2 regions of the Stenotrophomonas sp. Y-13 genome follow, and region 2 is predicted to be linked to the other one. Evidence: riboswitches for the same ligand, from Rfam matches in the RefSeq annotation. Region 2 holds a riboswitch; the other holds the start of a gene.
What was found. Region 2 has a riboswitch for cobalamin ahead of ACJ7VY_RS15165 (ribonucleoside-diphosphate reductase subunit alpha). Riboswitches for the same ligand answer to the same signal wherever they lie in the genome.

Region 1: it holds a riboswitch for cobalamin, as region 2 does, so the genes downstream of both, btuB (TonB-dependent vitamin B12 receptor) here and ACJ7VY_RS15165 (ribonucleoside-diphosphate reductase subunit alpha) in region 2, are expected to answer to the same signal.

The regions. Positions count from the first base shown of each region.
Region 1 covers NZ_CP176501.1:533,277-538,588, reverse strand. Annotated here, with positions in the region: gene cobS (adenosylcobinamide-GDP ribazoletransferase) at 1-295, opposite strand, end outside; gene ACJ7VY_RS02310 (histidine phosphatase family protein) at 292-876, opposite strand; gene cobT (nicotinate-nucleotide--dimethylbenzimidazole phosphoribosyltransferase) at 873-1,943, opposite strand; cobalamin riboswitch at 2,077-2,319, shown strand; gene btuB (TonB-dependent vitamin B12 receptor) at 2,432-4,288, shown strand; gene gph (phosphoglycolate phosphatase) at 4,450-5,097, opposite strand; gene dinB (DNA polymerase IV) at 5,150-5,312, opposite strand, start outside.
Region 2 covers NZ_CP176501.1:3,333,223-3,338,534, reverse strand. Annotated here, with positions in the region: gene ACJ7VY_RS15170 (DUF2884 family protein) at 35-844, opposite strand; cobalamin riboswitch at 1,112-1,336, shown strand; gene ACJ7VY_RS15165 (ribonucleoside-diphosphate reductase subunit alpha) at 1,603-3,912, shown strand; gene ACJ7VY_RS15160 (four helix bundle protein) at 3,976-4,296, opposite strand; gene ACJ7VY_RS15155 (ribonucleotide-diphosphate reductase subunit beta) at 4,508-5,312, shown strand, end outside.

The DNA of each region.
Region 1 (5,312 bases), 870 kb from region 2:
GGAAACGCTGCGGGTCGCGGTGCGCGGCACCGAAGGCATCGGCGACGTCGCCCAGTCCATCCAGGTGCAGCGCGCCGGTCACCCACACCCACGCCAGCAGGGCAAGCACGCCGGCGAGCCAGGGCCGGTCGCCGAGCAGGTACAGCGGCGCGGCCAGCAGCGCGCCGATGATCCCGCCGACCAGCGGGTAATACACCGCGGCGCGGCTGAGGTCGTCGTCGCGGAAGTCCTTCACCTGCGGCGTCGGCAGCCGGGTCAGGAACTGGATGGCCAGGATCAGGCGGCGCACGCTCACGGCTGGCACAGCTCCAGCAGCTCACCCCACACCTGCCCGTCCTGCGCGCGCTCCACGCGCAGGCGCACGCGGGTGCCGTAGTCGATGCGCATCGCCCACAGGGCCGCCAGCGGAATGCCGCACACGCGCGACACCGCCAACCGCAGCACCCCGGCGTGGCTGACCACCAGCACCGGCCCGTCGCCCTCGTCCTCGTCCAGCAGCCGCTGCAGCTGGGCATCGATGCGCTGCTGGAACTGTTGCCAGCTCTCGCCATTGGGCGGCACCACCGCATGCGGCGCGTCGTACAGCCCGGCCAGCAGTTCGGCGGGGATTTCATCGTAATGGCGACCGTCCCAGTCGCCGAAATCGAGTTCGGCCCAGTCCGGGTGGATTTCGCAGAACAGTTCGCGGCCGGCAAGCAGCGCGGTGGCGGTATCCAGCGCACGGCGCCGCGGCGAGGCGATCACCCGGCTCCACTGGCCGTCGGCGTGGCGCTGCAGCAGCGCGTCCACCGCGCCATCGAGCAGCGGCGGATCGCTGCGGCCGTCCAGGTGGCCCTGGCGGCCGGTGGAGGCATGGCGCATCAGGTCCAGGATCACGGCGCGGTGCTCCGCCCGGCAACCGCGGCTTCGGCGAACGTGGCCATGCCGTTGTGCAGCGCGCAGGCCAGGCGCAGCAGCGGCAGCGCCAGCGCCGCGCCGGAACCCTCGCCCAGCCGCAGGTCGAGCTGCAGCAGCGGGTCGGCCTGCAGTTTCTCCAGTACCCGCGCATGACCGCGCTCGGCGGAGCGGTGCGAAAACAGCAGCCACGGCCGCAGCGACGGATTGATGCGCACTGCCGCCAACGCGGCGGCCGAAACGATGAAGCCATCCACCAGCACCGGCACGCCGCGCTGGGCGGCGGCGATCATGGCCGCGGCCAGCGCCGCGATCTCGAGCCCGCCGACGCGGCGCAGGGCTTCGCGGCCCAGGTCGGCGGCGGCGGCGATGGACGCGCCATGCAGGGCCAACGCCTGCGCGGTCACGGCCTGCTTGTGGGCAATCCGCGCCGCATCCAGGCCGGTGCCGGCGCCCACCAGTTCGGCCAGCGGCAACGGCCCCAGCACCGCCGCAAGCGCACTGGCCGAGGTGGTGTTGCCGATACCCATCTCGCCCAGCAGCAGCAGGTCGGCACCCTCTCCGCAGGCCGCGGCCACCGCGCGCTGGCCGGCGGCGAACGCCGCGTCGAGGTCAGCCGGCGCCATCGCCGGGCCGGTACTGAAATCGTCGGTGCCGCGGCGCGGCTTGTCCCAGGTCACGCCACTGACCGGCGCATCGGCCAGGCTGCCGACGTCCCAGACATGCAGCGGCACGCCCAGTTCGCGCGCCAGCACCGCAATGGCGGCGCCACCGGCGGCGAAGTTGCGCAGCATCTGCACCGTCACTTCGGCCGGATACGCCGACACGCCCTGCGCGGCGACGCCATGGTCGCCGGCGAACACCAGCACCGGCACGCGCGTGGCCTGCGGCTGCTCGCGCCGCTGCAGCGCGGCCAGTTCGATGGCGAGGGTTTCCAGGCGCCCCAGCGCCCCCTCGGGTTTGGTCAGTTGCCGCTGGCGGGCGATGGCGTGCTGCCGGTGCGGCTGCGAGGGCGCCGGGCAGGCCCGGGTGAACCATGCGTCTGTCACGTGTATTCCGATACCGCGTTGCAATCGCGCATTGTAGGGCGCGTGCCGCCGGCGCGATGTGCCGTGGCGGGCGCCACGACGCCGTGGGCCGCCCATCGCGCGGCACGCCGGGCAGCGCCGCGGACGATGGCATAGAATGCCCGCACTTTCGGGTGACTGGCCGGACTCGCTCCGGCCGGTTGAAACGGGAAGCCGGTGCCGCGCCTGCCAGGGACATCCTGGCCCGCGCCAGTCCGGCGCTGCCCCCGCAACGGTAAGCAGGACAAGGCCAGGCATACCGCCACTGTGCATCCATCGCACGGGAAGGCGCCTGGCCGGAAGCGTCGACGCGCTTCGCCTGCAAGCCCGGAGACCGGCCCGGAAGCCGACTGGTTGCGATGCGGAGGGCATGGCGGCGGCAGTAGCGCCGTGCGCGCACTCCGTCGTGTCCCTCTCCTGGCAGCCTCCACCGTCCATCCGCGCGGGAGCGCGCGGATCCAGGAGTTCCCATGAAATTGCCTTACCACACCCTTTCCCTCGCCCTTGCGCTCGCACTGCCGGGCCTTGCCAGTGCCGAACAGGCACCGACCGAGCTCGACGACGTGGTGGTCACCGCCACCCGCACGCCGGTCTCCATCGCCGACAGCGTCGTGCCGGTGCAGGTCATCGACCGCGAGCAGATCGATCGCAGCCAGGCCACCTCGCTGCTGGACCTGCTGCGCGGCCGCGCCGGCCTGGACTTCGTCAACCAGGGCGGCCCCGGCAAGATCACTTCGCTGTTCATGCGTGGCAGCGCCTCCAGCCAGGTGCTGGTGCTGGTCGACGGCGTGCGCATCGGCGCCGCCTCCAGCGGCATGCCGGCGCTGCAGGACCTGCCCATCGACCAGATCGAGCGCGTGGAGATCGTGCGCGGGCCGCGTTCGAGCCTGTACGGCTCCGAGGCGATCGGCGGCGTCATCCAGATCTTCACCCGCGCTGCCGGCCAGGGCCTGCAGCAGAACCTGGCGCTGACCGCCGGTAGCCACAACCTGCGCCAGGCCAGCGCCGGCTTCAGCAACCGCGGCGAGCGCGGCTGGGTATCGGCGCAGGGCGCCTGGCAGAAGACCGACGGCATCAACGCGTGCAACGGCTCGGCCACGCTGTTCCAGGGCTGCTATGTCGACGAACCCGACCGCGACGGTTACCGCAACGCCTCGCTCAACGTGCGCGGCGGCTATGCGCTGTCCGAGACCCTGGGCGTGGAAGGCCACATGCTCGATGCCGCCAGCCGCAACCAGTACGACGGCAGCATCTACAGCGGCAACGAGGCCGACAACCAGCAACGGGTATACGGCGGCAAGCTGCGCTGGGCCCCGGGCGATGCATTCCGCCTGTCCGCGCAGATTGGACGCAACGACGACCAGGCCGACAGCTACTACGTCCAGGCCGGCACGCGCAGCTTCGTGTCCACGTTCGACACGCGCCGCGACACCGCCAGCGTGCAGGGCGATTTCCTGTTCGCCGAAGGCCAGCAGCTGAGCGTCGGCGGCGACTGGCAGAAGGACCAGGTGACCAGCACCACCGCCTATTCGATCGACAACCGCGACAACACCGGCGTGTTCGCCGAATACCAGGGCCGCTTCGGTGCGCATTCGCTGCAGGCCAGCGTGCGCAACGACGACAACGAGCAGTTCGGCAACCACACCACCGGCAGCCTCGGCTACGGCCTGGCGCTCGGCCACGGCCTGCGCCTGACCGCCAGTGCCGGCACCGGCTTCAAGGCGCCGACCTTCAACGACCTGTACTACCCGTGGTCGAGCAACCCGGCATTGAAGCCGGAGGAATCCACCAGCGTGAACGTCGGCATCGCGCAGTACGGCGAGGGCTGGAACTGGACCTTCAACGCTTACGAAAGCCGCATCGACCAGCTGATCGCGCTGGACAGCACCTACACCCCGTACAACATCGCCAAGGCGCGCATCCGCGGCGCCGAACTGACCGGCTTCGCATCGCTGGCCGGGTTCGACATCAACGCCCAGGCCAGCTTCACCGATCCGCGCGACCACACCCGCGGTGCGGCCAGCCACGACAACTGGCTGCCGCGTCGCGCCCGCACCAGCGGCCGCCTCGACGTGGACCGCGGCTTCGGGCCGCTGCGCGTGGGCGTGACCGCCAGCGCCACCGGCCATCGTTTCGACAACGCCGCCAACACCCTGCGCTTGGCCGGCTACGGCACCGTGGACCTGCGCGTGGAGTACGCCCTCAACGAGGCATGGAGCCTGCAGGCCCGGGCGGCCAACGTGTTCGATCGCGCGTACGAAACCGTGGCCTGGTACAACCAGCCTGGCCGCGAGTACCAGCTGACCCTGCGCTACCGCTCGCGCTGAAGCCCCAGCACGACCGCTCCATCGACGCCCCGGCCTCCCGCCGGGGCGTCATTGCATGCCGGCCGCGGCTCAGCGGCTTCATGGCCGTGGCATGTCCGGGCGTGGCCCCAGGCAGCGACAGAGGCAACATCCCCGCGCCGCGCGGAGCGGCCGGTTGCCACTCAGCAGCGTGCCGTCAGTTCCCGCAGGTCGTCGATCACCGCGACCGCACCGGCCGCGTCCAGATCCAGATCGCGCGGGTAGCCGTAGCGCACCAGGGCGATCGGCATGCCCGCGGCGTTGGCCGCCTCCAAGTCGGTGGCCGAGTCGCCGACCATCAGGCACCGTGCCGGCGCGTGGCCCAGCAGCCGCGCCGCATGCAGCACCGGCTCGGGCGCGGGTTTGCGCTGCGGCAGGGTGTCGCCACCGACGATGTGCGCGAAGTACCCGGCGATGCCCAGATGCTCCAGCAATGGCGGCACCAGGGCCGACGGCTTGTTGGTGCAGATCGCCATCGGCAGCCCACGCGCCTGCAGGAGCTGCAGGGCGTCGGTCACGCCGTCGTACAGCCGCGGGCTGCGCAGCAGGCAGTCATGGTAGTGGCGCATGAACATCGGCATCACCTCGTCCGCCGCATGTCCGCTGCCGGCGTGCGCCAGGGCGATGGCGACCAGGCGGCGCACGCCTTCGCCGATCCAGCTGCGGACGGTCGCCTCGGGCACGCGCGGCAGCGACAGCTCCTCCAGCGAGCGGTTGACCGCCTCGGCGATGTCCCCGGCGCTGTCCACCAGCGTGCCGTCCAGATCGAATACCAGCGCTGCGATGCCCACGTACCCACTCCATGACAGTGAACCGTCGATTGTACCGGGGCGCGGAAACCCGTCAGTCCACGACAACATCGCGGAACAGGTCGCCCTGCAGCGCCGTATCCTCGCGGTCGCGGAAGCCGGACAGGCCCACGCCCACCAGCCGGTAGCGCGTGTCCGGCGGCAGCTGCACGCGCTGGCACAGCGCCAGCGCGATGTCGCGCAGCTCCTCCTCCGAG
Region 2 (5,312 bases):
CTCACCCCGACCCCGCTCCCGCGGGGAGAAGGGCTTAGGGCAGCTCGATGCGGTTGTCCGGTGCCTGTTCCTTCGCCATCGGCGCCGTGGCCGGTACCCCGCCGCCGACGTTCATCATCCGCAGCGGCTGGCCGTCGTAGCGGAACTCCAGCGCCGACTGCACCCGGTCCAGCGCCAGGACCTGGGTACACAGGGACTGCACGTGCTGCTCCAGGGCGCGGGCGCGCGCTTCGATCTTCGGCTCCAGCTCCGCTTCCATCTTCCCGGTGCGTTTCTCGATGCGCTCTTCGCCGCCGGTGAGCAGGGTCCACAGCAGGCCGCGGGCGAGGGAGCCCTTGAGCGATTCGGCCGATGCCTGCACGCGCTGTTCGAAACCTTCGCCGAACAGCTCCTGCTCCCAGCGCCCGCGGCCGATGGTGGAGGCGACGAAGCGCTCGGCGTCCCTGCGCAGCGCGCGCACCTTGCGCGAATCGAAGTTGCCGGTCATGGAGCCGTACACCATGTCCAGCACGTCGAAGCTGATGCCCACCGATTCATTGGCGATGCCGGTGACCGCCGGCATCAACTGACGCACCCCGGTCTCCAGTACCCGCAGGCGTTGCGCGTCCGCGGCACTGACCACCTGCATGCGCCCGTCGATGCTCAGCTCGCCATCGTGGAACACGATCTCGCGCGGGCTGGCGTCGCGCTGCCGCAGCCAGATGCCGCCGCCGTCGACCAGCACGTCGTAGTCGGTGCTGACCCCGCACTGGGTGGACGACAGCGCCGGCGGCTTCACCGGGCCGGCCTGCGCGGACAGGCATGGCAGGGCGAGCAGGGCAGCGGCGAGGAGCAGGCGGCGCATGCGGGGAATCCATTCGAAGGGCCGACAGGATCGCCGGCCGCGCCGTGGCCGGGCGCCCGCCGGAAGTCATGGCGCTGCAACTGGGGTATCGGACGATGAATGCGTGAGGCGTTTTCCTACCCGCCAATTGGCCTCCAAAGGGTTGACTGCGCAGTCCTGATGAGCCGTCGGTCCCGTGCCGGCCTGCTGCTCCGGAGGCGATCGCTTGTGCCACAAGGGGGGCGCGGCCATCCACAATATTTGGCGTTGACCTGGCCGGTCACCCCCACTATCTTGTGGCCCGTCGGTTCTGGCGGGTTGCTCCCCGCCGGATTGAAAGGGAAGCCGGTGACGCCTTCAATGGCCAGTCCGGCACTGCCCCGCAGCGGTAATTGGGAACGAACCCGCCACCCAGCACTGAGGCCCGATGCCTTGGGAAGCGGCGGAAGTAGGAGGAGGCCCCCGCCTCCGCGCCCATGAGTCCGAAGACCTGCCGACAGCCGCGCGAAGCACAGCGCGCGGTGCCGGCTGCGGAGTCTTCGAGGGGAAGACGGCTGGCGACGCGGCAGCGCCGGTGGCGACCTCGGGTCGTGCCCGTCGCGGATGCTGCGACGCCGTCCTTCCATGCTTGTCGCCCGCCACCGGCCCCCCTGGTTCCTGCGAGGGCAGGCGCCGCGTGCACCACGCCATGAGGACGCATTGCCGTGACCGCCACCGATACCGCCGTTGCCCCTGCCGAGGCCGGCTTCGAACTGACCCCCCCGCCGACCGCCACCGCCATGAGCGTGACCAAGCGCAATGGCGGCACCGAGCCCGTGGACCTGAACAAGATCGTCCGCGCGATCCAGCGCTGCTGCGACGGCCTGCATGCGGTCGATCCGATGCGCGTGGCCACGCGCACCATTTCCGGCCTCTACAACGGCGCCACCACCCAGGAACTGGACGAGCTGTCGATCCGCACCGCCGCGCTGCTGATCGGCGAGGAGCCCGAGTACGGCCGCCTGGCCGCGCGCCTGCTGGCCAATTTCATCGCCAAGGAAGTATCCGGCCAGGAGATCCACGCGTTCTCGCAGTCGGTCGCCCGCGGCCACGAGGTGGGCCTGATCAACGAGCGCCTGCTCAATTTCGTGCAGGTCAACGCGCGCAAGCTCAACGATGCGGTCAACCTGGGCTACGACCTCAACTTCGACTACTTCGGCCTGCGCACGCTGTACGACCGGTACCTGCTGCGCCACCCGCACACCCGCAAGGTGATCGAGACGCCGCAGCAGTTCTTCCTGCGCATCGCCAGCGCGCTGTCCGAGGACGTGCCCGAGGCGCTGGCGCTGTACCAGCGGCTGGGCAACCTGGACTACCTGCCGTCCAGCCCGACCCTGTTCAACGCCGGCACCAGCCACGAGCAGCTGTCGTCGTGCTTCCTGCTGGATTCGCCGCAGGATTCGCTCGAGTCCATCTATGCCCGCTACGGCGACATCGCGCAACTGTCCAAGTTCAGCGGCGGCATCGGCGTGAGCTACACCCGGGTGCGTTCGCGCGGTTCGCTGATCAAGTCCACCAACGGCCATTCCAACGGCATCGTGCCGTGGCTGAAGACGCTCGACTCCTCGGTCGCCGCGGTCAACCAGGGCGGCAAGCGCAAGGGCGCGGCCTGCGTCTACCTGGAGACCTGGCATGCCGACATCGAGGATTTCCTGGAGCTGCGCGACAACGCCGGCGACGATGCCCGCCGCACCCACAACCTCAATCTCGCCAACTGGGTGCCGGACCTGTTCATGCAGCGGGTGGAGGCCGACCACCCGTGGTCGCTGTTCGATCCGCGCGTGGTGCCGGAATTCACCGACCTGTACGGCGAGGCGTTCGAGCGCGCCTACCTGCAGGCCGAGGCACAGGGCAAGGCGGTCAAGACCGTGCCGGCGCGCAAGCTGTACGCGCGGATGATGCGCACCCTGGCCGAGACCGGCAACGGCTGGATGACCTTCAAGGACAAGTGCAACAAGGCCAGCAACCAGACCCTGCGCGCCGGCAACGTCATCCACCTGTCCAACCTGTGCACCGAGATCCTGGAAGTCACCTCGGCCGAGGAGACGGCGGTGTGCAACCTGGGCTCGATCAACCTCGGCAACCACCTGGACGCGCATGGAGATTTCGATTTCGACAAGCTCGCCGAGACCGTGCGCCTGGCCGTGCGCCAGCTCGACCGCGTGATCGACCTGAACTTCTACCCGATCGAGACCGCGCGCCGCGGCAACCTGCGCTGGCGCCCGGTCGGCCTGGGCTGCATGGGTCTGCAGGACGTGTTTTTCCGCAAGCGCCTGCCGTTCGACTCGGACGCCGCGCGCGCGCTGTCGGCGAAGATCGCCGAGGCGATCTACTACCACGCGCTGGAAACCTCGTGCGAGCTGGCGCAGGAGCGCGGCCGCCACCCCTCGTTCAACGACACCCGCGCCGCCAGCGGCGAGCTGCAGTTCGATGCCTGGGGCGTGGTGCCGGCCGACGCCGCGCGCTGGGACGCGCTGCGCGAGCGCATCGCCCAGCACGGTCTGCGCAACTCGCTGATGATCGCCATCGCCCCGACCGCGACCATCGCCTCGATCGCCGGCTGCTACGAGTGCGTGGAGCCGCAGGTATCCAACCTGTTCAAGCGCGAGACCCTGTCCGGCGACTTCCTGCAGGTCAACCGCTACCTGGTCGGCGAGCTCAAGCAGCTGGGGCTGTGGACGCCGGAGATGCGCGACGCGATCAAGCTGGCCGACGGCTCGATCCAGAACCTGCCGCAGATCCCCGAGGCGCTGCGCGGCGTGTACCGCACCGCGTGGGAACTGCCGATGCGCGCGCTGATCGACATGGCCGCAGACCGCGGCGCCTTCATCGACCAGTCCGCCTCGCTCAACCTGTTCATGGAGAGCCCGAACATCGGCGCGATGTCGTCCATGTACATGTACGCGTGGAAGAAGGGCATCAAGACCACCTACTACCTGCGCTCGCGCCCGGCCACCCGGATCGCCAAGACCACGGTCAGCAGCTACACCCCGGCCGAAGCCGTCGCCTGCTCGCTGGAGAACCCGGAAGCCTGCGAGGCCTGCCAGTGAGGCAGGAGTGAATGAAGAGGAGTGAGGAGTAAGAAGGAGCAACGGCAAAAAGCCACCGTCATTTCATCTTTCTCTCCTTCGTCTGCGCCGCATGCTGGTCAGCATGCGGATGGTTTCCTCGATCAGACCGCGCGCGCCTGTTGTCTGGTCGTGGGGAAACCAATACAGGTCTTCGCACAATGTCAGCAGTGTTTCCACTTCGGACAGTGAGCCGTGTGCTATCGCAAGGAAGTGCGCCTTCTCTGCAGAACTCTCGCGGGTCCAGCCTTCGGCAATGTTGGCAGGAATGGAAATGGCGGCACGGGTGAGCTGGCTCCGCATCCCGTAAACCTCTTCGCGCGGAAGTCCGGGCACCAGCTGGTAGACGGAAAGCGCCAGCTTCATGGCTTTCTGCCAGAGAACAGTTCGTTGGTAATGCATGCGTTCCCGGGGGGCGAATCCGGCCCCAGCTTCGCCTTCCCGGGAAAGCCAAAAAATAAGGAATTTTCTTATGTCCTCGTCAGCCGATACCCTTGCAGTGACCCCTCTCGCTCCTCACTCCTCTTCACTCACTCCTCTTCTTCTCGACCCGGGCTTCGAACTGACCCTGCGCCCGATGCGCTACCCGCAGTTCTATGACATGTACCGCGATGCGATCAAGAACAGCTGGACGGTCGACGAGATCAACTTCCAGATCGACATCACCGACCTGCACCACAAGATGACCGCGGCCGACCGCCACCTGATCCACCGCCTGGTGGCGTTCTTCGCCACCGGCGATTCCATCGTTTCCAACAACCTGGTGCTGAACCTGTACCAGCACCTCAACGCGCCGGAAGCGCGCATGTACCTGTCGCGCCAGCTGTATGAAGAAGCGCTGCACGTGCAGTTCTACCTGACCCTGCTGGACAACTACCTGCCCGACCCGGAAGAGCGCTTCCGGGCCTTCGCCGCGGTGGAGAACATCGCCTCGATCAAGAAGAAGGCCGACTTCTGCTTCAAGTGGATCGACTCGATCCAGGGGCTCAAGCGCATCGAGACCCGCGAGCAGCGCCGCCAGTTCCTGCTCAACCAGATCTGCTTCGCCGCCTGCATCGAGGGCCTGTTCTTCTTCGCCGCGTTCGCCTACGTGTACTACTTCCGCTCGCGCGGGCTGCTGCCGGGGCTGGCATCGGGCACCAACTGGGTGTTCCGCGACGAAAGCTGCCACATGGAGTTCGCCTTCGAATGCGTGCGCACCATCCGCGCCGAGGAGCCGGACCTGTTCGACGCGGCGATGGAACGCCAGGTCTACGAGATGCTGGCCGAGGCCATCGAATGCGAGGTGCAGTTCGCCGAGGACGTGCTGTCCGGCGGCGTGGCCGGTATTTCCACCCGCGACATGCGCCAGTACCTGCAGCACTGCGCCGACAACCATTTCG